DNA from 3 places in the Streptomyces sp. NPDC086080 genome. Region 3 is predicted to be linked to each of the others. Evidence: riboswitches for the same ligand, from Rfam matches in the RefSeq annotation. Region 3 holds a riboswitch; each other region holds the start of a gene.
The links. A riboswitch is a leader RNA that binds a small molecule or an ion and turns the genes downstream of it on or off. The one in region 3 is predicted to bind thiamine pyrophosphate.
Positions count from the first base shown of each region.

Region 1 (5,732 bases), on a different contig from region 3:
CCGTGCAGCGGGCGATGCGCCTGCTGGAGACCGTCGCCGGGCACGCGTACGGGGCGCCCGCCAAACAACTGGCCCGCGAGACCGGGCTGGCGCTGCCCACCACGTACCACCTGCTGCGCACCCTGGTGCACGAGGGCTATCTGCGCCGCGACAAGGGCTTGTTCTTCCTCGGGGAGGCGGCCGAGCGGCTGAGCGGCAGCGGAGCACAGCAGAAACGTCGCAGCAAGGTCGTCGACACCCTGGCCCGCTGGCGGGACGCGATCGGGGCCCCCGTGTACTACGCGGTGTACCGCGAGGGCGAGATCGACGTCATCTGTGTCTCCGACACCCCGGGCAATCCTGCGGTCGAGGAATGGGCCGACTTCCGGGAGACCGGCCATGCTCACGCCATCGGGCAGTCCCTGCTCTCCCAGCTCGACGGAGAGGCCCGCCGTGACCATCTGAGCCGCCATCCGGTGTGTCCGGTCACGCCGTACACCGTGCGCGACGATCACAGCCTGCTTCGGCGGCTGGACCGTAACCGGCGCATGGAGCTGGTGGTGGAGCGTCAGGAATACGTTCTCGGGACGGTGTGTGCGGCCATCCCCATCACCGTCGGCGCCACAGCGGCGTCGGTGGCCATCTCCCTGCCCGCACATCAGGCCGACCGGCTCGCTCCCGCGGCCCAGCTTCTGCAGGCCGAACTGGGGCGTCTGCTCGGCTCGCTCACGCTGTCTATCAGTATCTGAAAACTCACTCCTTGTGATCTGCCGTGTACGTTCAGCAAGATTCCATCTGGTGTCAGGTTCCATGCCCGGCCAGTCCGCGGCGAATGACGGGGTAGGCGATGCGCGAATCCGTACAGGCAGAGGTCATGATGAGCTTTCTCGTGTCGGAGGAGCTTTCCTTCCGTATCCCGGTGGAGCTGCGCTACGACACCTGTGATCCCTACGCCGTGCGGCTGACCTTTCACTTGCCCGGGGACGCGCCGGTGACCTGGGCCTTCGGCCGGGAGTTGCTGATCGACGGCGTCGGCCGGCCGTGCGGTGAGGGGGATGTACGGGTCTCACCGGTCGACCCCGACATGCTGGGGGAGGTGCTGATCCGGCTTCAGGTCGGGAGCGACCAGGCACTGTTCCGTTCGTCGACCGCACCGCTCGTGGCCTTCCTCGACCGCACCGACAAGCTGGTGCCGCTGGGCCAGGAGGGGGCGCTCGCGGACTTCGACGCCCACCTCGACGACGCGCTGGACCGGATCCTGGCGGAGCAGAGCGCCGGCTGAGGCGTCGCGCCAGTCGGTCGACGGTGTGGCGGAACGCTTCAGCACGTCCCGCTCCCCGCTCCACTCCGAGCACCTCACCGCTTGCGGCGCCGGCCCCTTCCGCCGCGTCCTGCGGCCGACCTGGCATCCGGTACCTGCCCGCGCCCCTGGGCGGGCCCCTGAGCCCGACCCGGTGCCCGTCCCTCCTGAGCCCCTGCCGCCGGACGGTCGGCCGAGACCACCAGTGCGGCCAGCACCGTCGTGACCGGCACCGAGGCGACCAGACCGATCGAGCCGATCAGGGTACGCACGATCTCCTCCGCGACCAGCTCGCTGTTGGCGACCGTCCCCACACTGCTCTGAGCGATGGAGAACAGCAGCAGCAGGGGCAGCGCGGCGCCCGCATAAGCGAGGACCAGGGTATTGACCACGGACGCGATGTGATCGCGGCCGATACGGATACCCGCGCGGTACAGCCCGCGACGGCCCAGCGACGGATTGGCCTCGTGCAGCTCCCAGACCGCGGACGTCTGCGTGACCGTCACGTCGTCGAGGACACCGAGTGAACCGATGATCACGCCGGCCAGCAGCAGTCCGCTCATGTCGATGTCGGGATACAGCCCGTGAATCAGACCGGTGTTGTCATCCGTGTTGCCGGTGAGCGCGGCCCAGTCGATGAACACCGAACCCAGGAGGCCGATCAGCAGCAACGAGATGAGGGTGCCGAGCACCGCCACCGATGTACGTGCCGAGAGTCCATGACAGAGATACAGGGCCAGCAACATGATCGCGCTTGCTCCCACCACGGCCACGAGCAGTGGGTTCGACCCCTGCAGGATGGCCGGCAGGATGAAGAAGTTCAGCACCAGGAAGCTGACCGCCAAGGCGACGAGCGCCATGACACCGCGCAGCCGTCCCACGGCCACGACGGCGAGTGCGAAGATGCCCGCGAGCAGCGCCAGAGGGAGGCGCCGGTTCACATCGGTGACCGAGTACTGCAGGTCTTCGGGAGCGGAGGGCTCGTAGGCGACCACGACCTTCTGACCCTGCTCCAACTGACGGCTCTGGTCCGGCTGCACGATCTCGTTGAACGTACGGCCCTTGTCGTCGCCGGTATCGACCCGGATTGTCGCCTTCTTGCAGGTACCGTCCTCCTGCTGCTGGGCGGAGGACCCCTCGGCCGTGGACGTGTCACCCGTCGGCACGCTTCCGGAAGCGTTCACGGACTGGCAGCTCACCTCGACCACCTTGGTGACCGTGGCGTCCTGTGTCTGCCGGTCGAAACCGACGCCGGTGCGTTCGTGCGCCGGGGCGCCGCCCGGCCACAGCACGGCGAGTCCGATCAGCACCGCCGCGGCGAACGGGACCAGGATGGCCGCGATGACCTTGCGCAGATGCCGGGAGACGGGCGCCGCCGGGCCGTGGCTGTGGCTGTGGCCGTGCCCCTGTCCGGGCCCGTGCCCGTGTCCGCTCCCGGCGTCGGCGCCGTGGGGTGGTTCGGGCGGTGGAAACGGGGGAGGCTGAGTCGGGGTCACCGCCCGATCATCGCAAGAAGCGAGGGGGCCCTCTGTTCACCGCGCCAGAAGTGACGCTAGCGTGGTGACACCTTTTGTACACGCGGGAGCTCGGAGCACCGGGCTGAGAGGGCGCTGACCTCCGTATCAGCGACGTTTCACATGAAACATCACGGCAGTCCCAGTGATGTGTCACACGGAACGTCAGACGGAAGCCGCTGCGTCGACCGCCGAACCTGTTACCGGGTAATGCCGGCGTAGGGAGTAGGTCTCATGACCAACAAGGACGCACGCACGCCTGCCTCCACGCAGAACCCGACGGAGACGTCGGCGAACGGGGAGAACGGGACGTCCGTCGGCTGGCACAAGGCGTACGTCAGGGGCACTCGCCCCGACCTGCGGGTGCCGGTCCGCCAGGTGCATCTCACCAACGGGCAGTCGGTCACCCTGTACGACACATCCGGCCCGTACACCGATCCGCTCGTGGACACTGACGTGCGCAGGGGCCTGGCCCCGTTGCGGGAGAACTGGATCGTGGCCCGCGGTGACGCGGAGGAGTACGCGGGCCGTCCCGTCCGCCCCGAGGACGACGGAGTCAAGCACACCTCCCCGCGTGGGGGCCTGCGCAACCTGGACGCCGTCTTTCCGGGGCGGCCACGCCTGCCGCGCCGTGGCCGTCCGGGCCGGGCGGTCACGCAGCTGGCGTACGCGCGCCGCGGAGAGATCACGCCTGAGATGGAGTTCGTGGCGATCCGGGAGAATGTCTCTCCCGAGGTGGTCCGCGAGGAGATCGCGGCGGGACGGGCGGTGCTGCCGGCCAACGTCAACCACCCCGAGACCGAACCGATGATCATCGGCAAGCGGTTCCTGGTGAAGGTCAACGCGAATATCGGCAACTCGGCGGTGACGTCCTCCATCGAGGAGGAAGTGGAGAAGATGACCTGGGCGACCCGCTGGGGCGCGGACACGGTCATGGACCTCTCCACCGGCCGCAACATCCACACCACGCGCGAGTGGGTGCTGCGCAACTCCCCCGTCCCCATCGGCACCGTGCCGCTCTATCAGGCCCTGGAGAAGGTCGACGGCCGGGCCGAGGAGCTGACCTGGGACATCTACAAGGACACGGTCATCGAACAGGCCGAGCAGGGCGTGGACTACATGACGGTCCACGCGGGTGTGCGTCTCGCGTATGTACCGCTCACCGCCCACCGCAAGACAGGGATCGTCTCGCGCGGCGGCTCGATCATGGCCGCCTGGTGCCTGGCGCACCACAAGGAATCGTTCCTGTACGAGAACTTCGAGGAGCTCTGCGAGATCCTCGCCGCGTACGACGTCACCTACTCGCTCGGCGACGGCCTGCGGCCCGGCTCCATCGCGGACGCCAACGACGAGGCGCAGTTCGCGGAGCTGCGCACGCTCGGGGAACTCAACAGGGTCGCGAAGCGTTTCCACGTACAGACCATGATCGAAGGGCCGGGCCACGTCCCGATGCACAAGATCAAGGAGAACATCGACCTTCAGCAGGAGATCTGCGATGAAGCCCCGTTCTATACGCTCGGCCCGCTGACCACCGACGTCGCGCCGGCGTACGACCACATCACCTCCGGCATAGGTGCCGCGATGATCGCCTGGTGGGGCACGGCCATGCTCTGCTACGTCACGCCCAAGGAACACCTGGGCCTGCCCAACCGTGACGACGTCAAGACCGGCGTCATCACCTACAAGATCGCCGCCCATGCGGCCGACCTGGCCAAGGGGCACCCCGGGGCGCAGGAATGGGACGACGCGCTTTCCGACGCCCGCTTCGAGTTCCGGTGGGAGGACCAGTTCAACCTCGCCCTCGACCCGGACACGGCCCGCGCGTTCCACGACGAGACCCTCCCGGCGGAACCCGCCAAGACGGCCCACTTCTGCTCGATGTGCGGTCCGAAATTCTGTTCGATGAAGATCAGCAGAAGCATCACGGAGCAGTTCGGCGGTGACGATCCGCAGGCCGGTGACGATGAGGTTCGGGCGGGGATGCTGGCCAAGTCCGCCGAGTTCGCCGCCCGGGGGAACAGGCTCTACCTGCCGATCGCGGACTGATGTTCCGGCGTCTCAGTGGCCCCCGGCACAGCTGTCGGGGACCACTGAGACCTCGGCACCGACTCGCGTTCCCGAGGGCCGCGCCCGTCGCTCAGGCCCGAGCGTAGGTGAGGCAGTCAACCCGCTCGCGCTCGTAGCCGACGGTGATGGCCGGGGCGTGGCACTCCAGCGCGGTGTTGTGGCGGCAGTCGGCCATCTTGCACGCGCCGACCCGTCCGGTGACGGAGGGCTCTCCGCCCTCCATGTCCGCGCTCATGAACGTGTCGCAGACGGGTTTGCCGACATCGCCCACAGTGATCGCCGCGGCGTGACAGGTGTGGTCGTTGTTGTATGCGCATCCCTCGGCCGCGCACTGGCTGATGACCGGGAGCTGCATGACGGGCGTGGCTGCCATGAGGGAACCCACTTTCTGGAGGTGACGACCACCGCGTTCTTCCTTTCCACCTTCTGCGACATCCGGTGTCGGCGCATGTCGACGCATCCAGGCCGAGGGCCCCTGAGCCGTGTGTCTGCGGCGGCCCGCTCCTCGACCTGTTGTCGTCCTCATGGACGAGGGAATGCGCCGACCCGTGTCTTCGCCGGGCGGGGGCAGACTGGCCCCATGACAGCGAGTTCGATGAGCAAGGGGTCCAATCTTCCCGTCGATGCGTCCGTGGTGCGTGCCGAGCTGGCCTGGGAGGCCGGGGCCGGGGTACCGGACGTCGATGCCTCCGCGTTGCTCCTGACGGAGTCGGGGCGGGTGCGGGACGACCGGGACTTCGTCTTCTACAACCAGCCACGGCACACCTCGGGTGCCGTGAGACACCTCGGCAAGCAGCGTGGCTCCGGCACCGCGACCGACACGGTCGAGGTGGATCTGGGCGCGGTCGAACCGGCCGTCGACCGGATCGCGC
Region 1 is NZ_JBITRU010000007.1:192,510-198,241, forward strand. It holds gene ACIF9R_RS11735 (IclR family transcriptional regulator) at 1-728, shown strand, start outside; gene ACIF9R_RS11740 (SsgA family sporulation/cell division regulator) at 827-1,261, shown strand; gene ACIF9R_RS11745 (YibE/F family protein) at 1,336-2,775, opposite strand; TPP riboswitch at 2,848-3,035, shown strand; gene thiC (phosphomethylpyrimidine synthase ThiC) at 3,028-4,839, shown strand; gene ACIF9R_RS11755 (DUF1540 domain-containing protein) at 4,931-5,233, opposite strand; gene ACIF9R_RS11760 (VWA domain-containing protein) at 5,441-5,732, shown strand, end outside.
Region 1: linked by a shared signal. The riboswitch ahead of thiC (phosphomethylpyrimidine synthase ThiC) and the one ahead of thiO (glycine oxidase ThiO) in region 3 are both predicted to bind thiamine pyrophosphate.

Region 2 (5,732 bases), on a different contig from region 3:
AATGTCCTGCCGGTCGGGAACCGTGCAGGAAGAAGACGCGACGCAGCCGGCCGCCGCCCCGAAGAGGAACCGCAGCCGGGCCTACTCAAGACGCAGGAGCAAGTGGTGATCGAAGAGACCCTCCTCGAGGCCGAGGAGAAGATGGAGAAGGCCGTCGTGGTCGCCAAGGAGGACTTCGCCGCGATCCGCACCGGTCGTGCGCACCCGGCGATGTTCAACAAGATCGTGGCCGACTACTACGGCGCACCGACGCCGATCAACCAGCTGGCCTCGTTCTCCGTGCCCGAGCCGCGCATGGCCGTGGTGACGCCGTTCGACAAGAGCGCGCTGCGCAACATCGAGCAGGCGATCCGCGACTCCGACCTGGGCGTCAACCCGAGCAACGACGGCAACATCATCCGGGTGGTGTTCCCCGAACTGACCGAGGAGCGCCGCCGCGACTACATCAAGGTCGCCAAGGGCAAGGGTGAGGACGCCAAGATCTCGATCCGTTCCGTGCGCCGCAAGGCCAAGGAGACCATCGACAAGATGATCAAGGACGGCGAGGTCGGCGAGGACGAGGGCCGCCGTGCGGAGAAGGAGCTCGACGACACCACCGCGAAGTACGTCGCCCAGGTGGACGAGCTCCTGAAGCACAAGGAAGCCGAGCTGCTCGAGGTCTGATGAACGACTCTTCCTGGGGGACGCCGCAGACCGGGTACTGGGGCCCTTCCGATCACGGGCCCGGCCAGGGCGCTGTCCCGGCGGGTCCCGCGTACGATGCGCACTACGTACAGCAGACGCGCCCCATGCCCATCGTGCCCGACGTACCCGAACACGGCGGAGACCAGGAGGTGGACCGGGGGGCCGTTCGGCTGAGCGGCCCCCTGTTCCGAGACGAGATGCCGCAGGCACGGCCCCACCCCGGGGAGGTGTCGCAGAATCCGGAGCCCATGCCCCACGCCCCGCAGCCGGCGCCCGCCCCGCAGAAGAAGAGCGCGGGGCGCGACCTCGGCTCCGCGATAGGCGTCGGCGTCGGCCTGGGAGCGGTGATCGTCGCTTCGCTGTTCGTCGTCAAGGCCGTCTTCGTCGGCGTGGTCGCCGTCGCCGTCGTGGTGGGCCTGTGGGAGCTGACCAAGCGGCTCGACGAACGCAAGGGCATCAAGGCGCCCCTCGTTCCGCTGGCGCTCGGCGGTGCGGCCATGGTCGTCACCGGGTACGCGCGGGGAGCCGAGGGCGCGTGGGTCGCCATGGCGCTCACCACGCTGGCGGTACTCGTCTGGCGTATGACGGCGCCGCCCGAGAACTACCTCAGGGATGTCACGGCGGGTGTCTTCGCCGCGTTCTACGTCCCGTTCCTGGCGACCTTCGTCGCGATGATGCTCACCGCCGACGACGGCGCCTGGCGCGTCCTCACCTTCCTGCTGCTGACGGTGGTCAGCGACACGGGCGCGTACGCCGTCGGCTGGCGCTTCGGTACCCACAAGCTCGCCCCGCGGATCAGCCCCGGCAAGACCCGTGAGGGCCTGCTGGGCGCGATCGGCTTCGCCATGGTCGCGGGCGCGCTGTGCATGCAGTTCCTGATCGACGACGGCAGCTGGTGGCAGGGCCTGCTGCTCGGCCTCGCGGTCGCCGCCAGCGCCACCCTGGGCGACCTCGGCGAGTCCATGATCAAACGCGACCTGGGCATCAAGGACATGGGCACGCTGCTCCCGGGCCACGGCGGCATCATGGACCGTTTGGACTCCTTGTTGCCGACGGCTCCCGTGGTGTGGTTGCTGCTGGTCCTGTTTGTCGGGTCGGGGTGAGGCAGATGGGCCACGGGGCCGCGCGGCGGTAGCCGCACATCGCTACAGCATGGACCGTTTGGACTTCTTGTTGCCGACGGCTCCCGTGGTGTGGCTGCTGCTGGTGATCTTCGTCGGATCGGGTTGACGGCGAACAGGTACCCTGGAAGGGCTCGCGGTGGACTGCGGGCCCTTTCGTACGTCCCCGCCCCGCGCGGGTCGTCTCCTGGCTCAGGCACAGCGGTGCCATCGCCCCCGCCTGTGCGGCATTGCCAGACCCCGTCGTCATGAGGAGTTGCCCGACCGTGGCCCGTCCCGTTCCCGGTGAGCTCACCTTCGTCGCCCCCCGCGGAGCGAAGCGGCCGCCGCGGCACCTTGCCGATCTCACGCCCGCCGAGCGCAAGGAGGCCGTCGCCGCGGCCGGTGAGAAGCCGTTCCGTGCCAAGCAGCTCTCGCAGCACTACTTCGCACGGTACGCGCACGACCCGGAGCAGTGGACCGACATCCCGGCCGGCTCGCGCGGCAGGCTCCAGGAGGCGCTGCTTCCTGAGCTGATGACCGTCGTACGGCATCTGTCCACCGATCAGGGCACCACCCGCAAGACGCTGTGGAAGCTGTTCGACGGGACGCTCGTCGAGTCGGTACTGATGCGCTACCCGGACCGGGTGACCATGTGCATCAGCTCCCAGGCGGGCTGCGGCATGAACTGCCCGTTCTGCGCGACCGGGCAGGCCGGTCTTGACCGGAACCTGTCGACCGCCGAGATCGTGCACCAGATCGTGGACGGGATGCGGGCGCTCCGGGACGGCGAGGTGCCCGGGGGCCCGGCGCGGCTCAGCAACATCGTGTTCATGGGCATGGGTGAGCCGCTCGCCAACTACAACCGGGTCGTCGGGGCCATCCGCCGCCTCACCGACCCCGAGCCGGACGGGCTCGGGCTGTCACAGCGTGGGATCACCGTGTCCACGGTCGGTCTCGTCCCGGCGATCCACCGGTTCACCGGCGAGGGCTTCAAGTGCCGGCTGGCCATCTCGCTGCACGCCCCCGACGACGAACTGCGCGACACCCTCGTCCCCGTGAACACGCGGTGGAAGGTGCGCGAGGTGCTCGACGCCGGGTTCGAGTACGCGGCCACCTCCGGGCGGCGGCTGTCCATCGAGTACGCGCTGATCCGGGACATCAACGACCAGGCCTGGCGTGGTGACCGCCTCGGGCGGATGCTCAAGGGCCGTCCCGTGCACGTCAACCTCATCCCGCTCAACCCCACGCCCGGCTCCAAATGGACCGCCTCCCGCCCCGAGGACGAGAAGGCGTTCGTCGAGGCGATCGCCGCGCACGGGGTGCCGGTCACGATCAGGGACACCCGTGGACAGGAGATCGACGGGGCGTGTGGTCAGCTCGCCGCGAGCGAGAGGTAGTGTGACTCGCGTAAGCACATCTTCATATTCCGACAGGGGAGCGCCACAGCGCTGAGAGTGCGGCACCGGCCGCAGACCCTCCGAACCTGGCCCAGGTCATTCTGGGTAGGGAGATCGGTCATCACTCGAGCTGTTGCGCCCTGCCCGGGATCTCACCCAGAGGTCCCGGGCGGGGCCGCGTCTCTTCCTGGTCACTCCAGGAGGAATCAAGTGGGTATCACCAAGAAGGTCATGGTTCTGGCCGCCGGGCTGGGACTGGTCGCGCTGTCCGCGTGCGGGTCGTCGGACGGCGGCGACGCGGGGGACGGCGGGTCCGGGACCGTGACCCTCGTCAGCCACAACTCGTGGGCCGTGTCGAAGGACGTCGTCGCGGACTTCGAGAAGCAGTCCGGCTACCGGTTGAAGGTCCTCGAGGACGGCGATGCCGGGCAGGCCGTGAACAAGGCCGTCCTGACCAAGGACAACCCGCAGGGCGACGTCTTCTTCGGCGTCGACAACACCCTGCTCTCCCGCGCTCTGGACAACGGACTGTTCCAGCCGTACGAGGCGAAGGACGCGGAGCTGATCCTGCCCGAGTACCGGGTCGACGAGGACAAGCACCGGGTCACCCCCGTCGACAGCGGTGACGTCTGCGTCAACTACGACAAGGCGTGGTTCGCCGAGAACGACCTGACTCCGCCCCGGACCTTCGACGACCTGGTCGAGCCCGAGTACAAGAACCTCCTCGTGGTCGAGAACGCCTCCACCTCCTCGCCCGGTCTCGGCTTCCTGCTCGGAACGGCCGCCCAGTACGGTGACGACGGCTGGCCGGACTACTGGAAGAAGCTCAAGGCCAACGGTGTGAAGGTGGTCGACGGCTGGGAGCAGGCCTACAACGAGGAGTTCTCCGGCTCGGCCGGCGGCAAGCAGGCCAAGGCCGACCGTCCGCTGGTGGTGTCGTACGCCTCCTCGCCGCCCGCCGAGGTGATCTACGCCGACCCCAGGCCGGACACCGCGCCCACCGGCGTGGCCGAGGGCACCTGCTTCCGTCAGGTCGAGTACGCGGGGCTGCTGAGCAACGCGAAGAACCCCGAGGGCGGCAAGGCCCTCATCGACTTCCTGATCGGCGAGCGGTTCCAGAACGACATGCCGCTCAACATGTTCGTGTACCCGGTGCGGGAGGGCGCCCAGGTGCCCGAGGAGTTCGCGACGTTCGGTCCGCAGGCCAAGGACCCGCAGACCATGGACCCGCAGAAGATCGCCGCCAACCGTGACCAGTGGGTCAAGTCGTGGACCTCGCTCGTACTGAAGTGACGCGAGCCGCGGCGAAGCGGCGCGGGAGCGCGGCGCGGCTCGGCCTGATGGCCGTGCCGGTCGCGTTCTTCGCCGTGTTCTTCGCCTATCCCGTCGCCGCGATCGTCGCGCGCGGACTGAAGACCGACGGGACCTGGCACCTCGGGCGGATCGGGGACGTACTGGCGCAGTCCGACGTCCGGCAGGTGCTGTGGTTCACCACCTGGCAGGCGTGTGCCTCCACCGCCCTCACCCTGCTGATCGCCCTGCCCGGCGCGTATGTCTTCGCGCGCTACGACTTTCCCGGCAAGCAGGTGCTGCGGGCCGTGGTCACCGTGCCCTTCGTCCTGCCGACGGTCGTCGTCGGTACGGCGTTCATGGCGCTGGTCGGTCGCGGCGGCCTCCTCGACGACGTGTGGGGCGTACGGCTGGACACCACGGTGTGGGCGATCCTGCTCGCGCATGTCTTCTTCAACTACGCCGTCGTCGTACGCACCGTGGGCGGGCTGTGGTCCCAGCTCGACCCGCGGCAGGAGGAGGCCGCGCGGATGCTCGGCGCCTCGCGGTTCGCGGCCTGGCGGACCGTCACCCTGCCCGCGCTCGCGCCCGCCGTGGCCGCGGCGGCGCTGATGGTCTTCCTGTTCACCTTCACGTCCTTCGGAGTGGTGCAGATCCTGGGCGGGCCGGCGTTCTCCACCCTCGAAGTGGAGATCTACCGGCAGACCTCCGAGATCTTCGACCTGTCCACGGCCGCCGTCCTGACGATGGTCCAGTTCGCCGCCGTGGGCTCGATCCTCGTCCTGCATGCCTGGACCGTACGGCGCCGGGAGAGCGCGCTGCGGCTGGTGGACGCCGCGGTGACCGCACGCCGGCCGCGTGGCGCGGGGCAGTGGGCGCTCCTCGGTGGGGTCGTCGCCACCGTCGCCGTACTGATCCTGCTGCCCCTCGCGGTGCTGGTGGAACGGTCCCTCGGTGGCGCGGGCCTCGGCTACTACCGGGCGCTGACCGAGGACGACGGGGGCGTGTTCCTGGTCGCGCCCATCGAGGCGGTGGGCAACTCGCTGCAGTACGCCGTCGCCGCCACCGGCATCGCCGTGCTGATCGGCTCTCTCGCCGCCGTGGCACTGACCCGGCGGGACGCCGGACGGCTGGTGCGCGGGTTCGACGCGCTGCTGATGCTGCCGCTCGGGGTGTCTGCGGTGACCGTGGGCTTCGGCTTCCTGATCGCTCTCGACGAGCCTCCGCTGGACCTCCGGGCCTCCTGGATCCTGGTCCC
Region 2 is NZ_JBITRU010000006.1:244,708-250,439, forward strand. It holds gene frr (ribosome recycling factor) at 106-663, shown strand; gene ACIF9R_RS10590 (phosphatidate cytidylyltransferase) at 789-1,787, shown strand; gene rlmN (23S rRNA (adenine(2503)-C(2))-methyltransferase RlmN) at 2,054-3,184, shown strand; TPP riboswitch at 3,209-3,314, shown strand; gene ACIF9R_RS10600 (thiamine ABC transporter substrate binding subunit) at 3,395-4,477, shown strand; gene ACIF9R_RS10605 (ABC transporter permease) at 4,525-5,732, shown strand, end outside.
Region 2: linked by a shared signal. The riboswitch ahead of ACIF9R_RS10600 (thiamine ABC transporter substrate binding subunit) and the one ahead of thiO (glycine oxidase ThiO) in region 3 are both predicted to bind thiamine pyrophosphate.

Region 3 (5,732 bases):
GAACTGGCCGGAGTTGATGTACCACACGCCCGCGCCGAGCCCGAGGACCAGCAGCACGGCCACGGCGATCGCCGTCGGGCCGCGCCACAGCGCGGTGGTCCGGCGCCGGGGCGGCAGCGGCGGCGGTGACGCGAACCGGCTGGTGTGATGCACGGGGCCCGCGCCCTCGTCCTCGTTGACGGGCAACGGGCGGGGGACAGTGAGGGCGCGCGGGATGACGCTCGTACGGTCGTCCCTGTTGTCGTGCCGAGCGTGCTCCGCCATCAGCGCCTGCGGCGGCATCGCGTCGAGCTGCTCGCCGGTGAGCCGGCCGCGCGCGTCGCGGGCCCGCGCGAGCAGCGCCACCGCGTCGTGCGGACGCACCTCGGGGTTGCGCGCGGTCGCCGACGCCACCAGCTCGTCCAGCTCGTACGCCATGCCGGGCACGACGGCCGACGGCGGCGGCACGTCGTCGTGCAGGTGCTTGTACAGCACGATCGCGGGGGAGTCGCCCTCGTGCGGCCTCTCGCCGGTCAGCATCTCGTAGAGGAGGATGCCGCAGGCGTACACGTCCACACGGGGGTCGGCGACGCCGTTCTCGATCTGCTCCGGGGCCAGGTACGAGACCGTGCCCAGCACGGTGTCCGAGGTGTTCGTCACCGAGTCCACCGCGCGGACCAGTCCGAAGTCGGCGACCTTGACCCGGCCGTCGTCCCCTATCAGCACGTTCTCGGGCTTCATGTCCCGGTGCACGAACCCGGCCCGGTGCGCGGCGCCGAGCGCGGCCAGCATCGGCTCCAGGATGTCCAGCGCGGCCCGCGGCTGCAGCGCCCCGCGCTCGCGCAGCACGTCGCGCAGGGTGCAGCCGGCGATGTACTCCATCGCCAGATAGACGTACCCCCGGTCGGTGCCCTGGTCGAAGACCTGCACCACGTTCGGGTGGGCCAGCCGCGCGACGGACTTGGCCTCGCGGATGAACCGCTCGACGAACGAGGCGTCGGAGGCGAGGGAGGGGTGCATCACCTTGAGCGCGAGGATACGGTCGAGGCGGGTGTCCATGGCCCGGTAGACCGTGGCCATCCCGCCGACCGCGATCCGCGCGTCGACGCGGTAGCGGCCGTCGAGCACCTGCCCGACCAGAGGGTCCTGAAGGGTCGTGTCCACGCGCCGAGTCTACGAGGCCGCACCGACACCGCCGCCCTGTTCACCCTCTGTTGCAGCGGACCTGTGACGTGCAGCCCTCCCAACCGAAGCCACGCACAGCCCACCGGGCCAGCCTGCCGCCCCGGCCGCGGGCAGTTCCCGTCGGGCTGTGAGCCCACGCCCCAGCCGCGGCCAGCCCGCCGCCCCGGCTGCGGGCCGGCCAGCCTGCCGCCCCAGCCGCGGGCAGTCGTGCCGCTGGGGCGGCACGGGTGGGCGCGGCGGCACCCTGCAAGCGCCGGCAAGTGAAACCCGCCCCTGCCCCGCACCGGCAAGCTGTACCTGGGCGGCCCCTGGAGCGCGCGGCGGCCCCTCGCAGGCGTCGGCGAGCGGAACCCGGCCCCCGCCCGGCCAGGGCAGGGCACCTAGAACGCCGGTCGCTCCGGATCCAGTACCGCCAGGCCCTCCGCAGGAGAGGACGCCATGGCGAACCACCGCCGCGGAATCCGCCCCGCGCGCCGCGCCAGCCGCCCCGCCTCCACCGCCGCCCGCACCGCGGACGCCATCAGCACCGGCGACTGCGCCCGCGTCACCGCCGACGCCAGCATCACCCCCGCACACCCCAGCTCCATCGCCAGCGCCACGTCCGACGCCGTCCCCGCCCCCGCGTCGAGGATCACCGGCACCCCCGCCCGCTCCACGATCAGCTCGAAGTTGTGCGGGTTGCGAATGCCCAGCCCGGACCCGATCGGAGACCCCAGTGGCATGACCGCCGCACACCCCACGTCCTCCAGTTTCCGCGCCAGCACCGGATCGTCGTTGGTGTACGGCAGCACCGTGAACCCGTCGTCCACGAGCGTCTCCGCCGCGTCCAGCAGTTCCACCGGATCCGGCAGCAGTGTCCGCTCGTCGGCGATGACCTCCAGCTTGACCAGATCCGTGCCGAGCGCCTCCCGCGCGAGCCGTGCCGTGAGCACGGCCTCCCCGGCGGTGAAGCACCCCGCCGTGTTCGGCAGCACCCGGATGCCCAGCTTCTCCAGCACCGACAGCACGGACCCGTGCACCGAGGGGTCCACCCGCCGCATCGCGACGGTCGTCAGCTCCGTCCCGGACGCCACGAGCGCCCGCTCCAGCACATCGAGGCTCGGCGCCCCTCCGGTGCCCATGATCAGACGGGACGTGAAGGACGTACCGCCGAGGACGAACGGATCGTCGGCCATGGTCAGCCTCCTTGGACGGCGGTCAGGACCTCCACCCGGTCTCCCTCGGAGAGGGGGGTGGTGGGCCACTGCGCGCGGGGAACGACGGTTTCGTTGAGGGCGGCGGCCACTCCGGAGGGCGCCGCGGTGAGCGAGGTCACGACGAGGTGGAGAGCCGTGCCGGGCGGGTACTCCCGGGGCTCCCCGTTGACGGAGATGTTCATACGGGCTGCTCCGTGAGGGCGGTGACGCCGAACCGGAGAGGGCTGAACGGGCGGGCTTCCCAGGGCAGTTCACCGGTGGTCAGGACATCCGCCAGGGCGTCGCCGGTGACCGGTGTCAGCAGGACGCCGTTGCGGTGGTGGCCGGTGGCCAGCAGCAGCCCGTCGAGCCCGGTCGGGCCGAGCAGGGGCGCGTTGTCGGGGGAGCAGGGACGCAGCCCGGCCCGGGTCTCGGTCAGCGGCAGTTCGGTGATCCCGGGGACCAGCTCGTGGGCGTCGCGCAGCAGTTCGTACACACCTCCCGCGGTCACCGTCGTGTCCCAGCCCTTCTCCTCGCTGGTCGCGCCGATCACCAACTCACCGTTCTCGCGCGGCACCAGGTAGACATGACTGCCGCGCACCACGGCGCGCACGGTCCGGCTCAGGAAGGGGCCGGGGCCCTCCGGCATCGCCAGCCGCACCACCTGCCCCTTCACGGGCCGCACGGGCGGCAGTACGTCCGCCGGGACGCCCGCGAGCCGGCCGCTGAGACTGCCTCCCGCGAGTACCACCTGCCCGGCGCCCAGTTCGGTGCCGTCGGAGGTGAGAACGCCCCTCGCGCGGCCGCCCGCGACCACGAGCCGTTCGGCCCACGCGCGGTGGAAGGCGACGCCCGCGCGCTCACCGGCGGCGACGAGCGCGGCCGCCAGCCGCCGCGGATCGATCTGATGGTCGCCGTCCACCCGCAGTCCGCCGCGCACCCCGGGCGCGAGCATCGGTTCGAGGCGCCGGCACTCCCGCCCGGACAGCCACTGCGCGTCCAGCCCCGACCGCTGCTGCAGGGCGTGCAGTTCCCGCAGGTGGGCGCGGTCGTCGGCGTCCAGGGCCACGGCGAGCGTGCCGCAGCGGCGGTAGCCGAGGTCGTGGCCGGTGAGTTCGGTGAGCTCGGCCGCGAAGTCGGGGTAGCGCCGCGCGGAGGCGAGGTTCAGGCCGAGCAGGGTCTCCTCGCCGTAGTGCAGTTCGGTGACGGCGGCCAGCATCCCGGCGGCCACCTGGGCGGCGCCACCGCCCGGCTCGGGGTCCACCACGGTCGTGACGAGACCGCGCTGCGCGGCCCGCCAGGCCGTGACCAGGCCGATGATTCCGCCCCCTATGACGAGGACGTCTGACGTACGCGTGGGCGACATGGGCGTCCAGCCCCTCCCTTCGCCGGCATGACCCGGATCAGGTTCGTACGGTCGGAGGCCGCCAGCCTCCCTCTCAGCCCGGTGCGTCCGGGCTCCCGCGAGTGCTTTACGTTGGCCACCCTAGCGCCTGCAAGGGAGACCCCACGTGGCCCGATCGCTCGACGGACTTGTCCTCGCCCCTGTGGCCGACCAGGCTCCGGGCCAGGTCGGCACCCGTACCCGGTTCCTCTACCACGAGCGGGGCGGTGAGATCTGGGCCGAGTACGCGGGCGGCGACGTCGTGCGCGGGCACCTGGTGGGCACCCGCGAGGGGGACCGGCTGGACTTCCGGTACGTACAGCTCAAACGGGACGGTACGACGTCCTGCGGGCACTGTGTGTCCGCGGTCGTGGAGCTGCCCGACGGGCGGGTACGGCTGGAGGAGCGCTGGGAGTGGGAGTCGCAGCCGGGCAGCGGGACGAGCGTGGTGGAGCAGCTCCCGGACCACGCCGTCCCGTCGGTGACCGAGTGACTAGGGTGAGCGGGTGAGCGAGCAGACGCTGGAACCGGGACGGTCGGCACCGCGGCGGGTGGTGGTGGCGGGCGCGGGCATGGCAGGCGTGCGGACCGCGGTCGCCCTGCGGGAACAGGGATTCACCGGCACCGTGACCCTGATCGGCGCGGAGCCCCACCAGCCCTACGACCGGCCGCCGTTGTCCAAGGCGGTCCTGCTCGGCAAGGCCGAGGACTCCGCCTTCGACGTCGACTTCGAGGAACTCGGTATCGAACTGCGGCTCGGCTGCGAGGTGCGCGGCCTGCGCCCCGGCGACCACGAACTGGACACGGAGGCCGGGCCCGTCCCGTACGACGTGCTGGTGATCGCCACCGGCGCGGAGCCGGTGCGGCTGCCCGGCGCGGAGGGCGTCCGGGGCGTGCATCTGCTGCGCACCCTGGACGACGCCGAACGGCTGCGTCCGGTGCTCGCGCGGCAGCACGACGTCGTGGTGGTCGGCGCCGGCTGGATCGGCGCGGAGTTCGCCACCGCGGCCCGTGAGGCGGGCTGCGCAGTCACCGTCGTGGAGGCCGCGGAGCGGCCGCTCGCCGAGGCGCTGCCCGCCGAGGTGGCCGCCCCGATGACCGCCTGGTACGCCGAGGCGGGTGTCGCGCTGCGCACGCATGCGCGCGTGGAGCGTGTCGAGGCCGGTGCCGTGGTCCTGGACGACGGGTCGCGGCTGCCCGCGGGCGCGGTGGTCGTCGGCATCGGGGCCCGGCCCGCCACGGCGTGGCTGGCGGGTTCCGGGATCGAACTCGGGGCACGGGACGAGGTCGCCGCCGACCACCATCTGATGACCTCCCTGCCGGACGTGTACGCGGTCGGCGACTGCGCGTCCTTCCCGTCCGGGCGCTACGGCGAACGTCTGCTGGTCCACCACTGGGACAACGCCCTCCAGGGGCCGCGCACGGTCGCGACGAACATCCTCGCCGGGCAGGCCGGGCGCGGCCCGGCGGTGTACGACCCGGTGCCGTACTTCTGGTCCGAGCAGTTCGGCCGCTTCGTCCAGTACGCGGGCCACCACGCGGACGCCGACCGGACCATGTGGCGCGGGGACCCGGCGGACGCGGCGTGGAGCGTCTGCTGGCTGCGGGAGTCCCGTCTGGTCGCGTTGCTCGCCGTGGGGCGGCCCCGGGACCTGGCGCAGGGGCGCCGGCTGATCGAGGCGGGTACGGCGATGGACGCGGACCTGCTGGCGGACCCGGCGCGGCCGCTGAAGTCGGCGACGGCCTGACGGGCTTCCGGCCGGCGCGCCCCACCGGCGCGCCCGGCCCGGGCGTCCGCCCAGGTGGTGGGGGCTGACTTCCGACTGTCAGTGGCAGGTGGCAGGCTTGTCCCGTGACCGAGATTGACGCAAAGATCGATGCTCTCGTCCCCGCCTGGCTCACTCTCCCCGACATCGCCGAGCAGTTCGGCGTCGAGGTGACGCGCGTCCGGCAGCTGGTCAAGGACGGCCAGCTCATCGCCGTACGCCGAGGTGAGAACCGCGCGCTGC
Region 3 is NZ_JBITRU010000003.1:25,230-30,961, forward strand. It holds gene pknB (Stk1 family PASTA domain-containing Ser/Thr kinase) at 1-1,143, opposite strand, end outside; gene ACIF9R_RS04260 (thiazole synthase) at 1,545-2,339, opposite strand; gene thiS (sulfur carrier protein ThiS) at 2,342-2,542, opposite strand; gene thiO (glycine oxidase ThiO) at 2,539-3,705, opposite strand; TPP riboswitch at 3,703-3,814, opposite strand; gene ACIF9R_RS04275 (hypothetical protein) at 3,851-4,216, shown strand; gene ACIF9R_RS04280 (NAD(P)/FAD-dependent oxidoreductase) at 4,230-5,471, shown strand; gene ACIF9R_RS04285 (Rv2175c family DNA-binding protein) at 5,576-5,732, shown strand, end outside.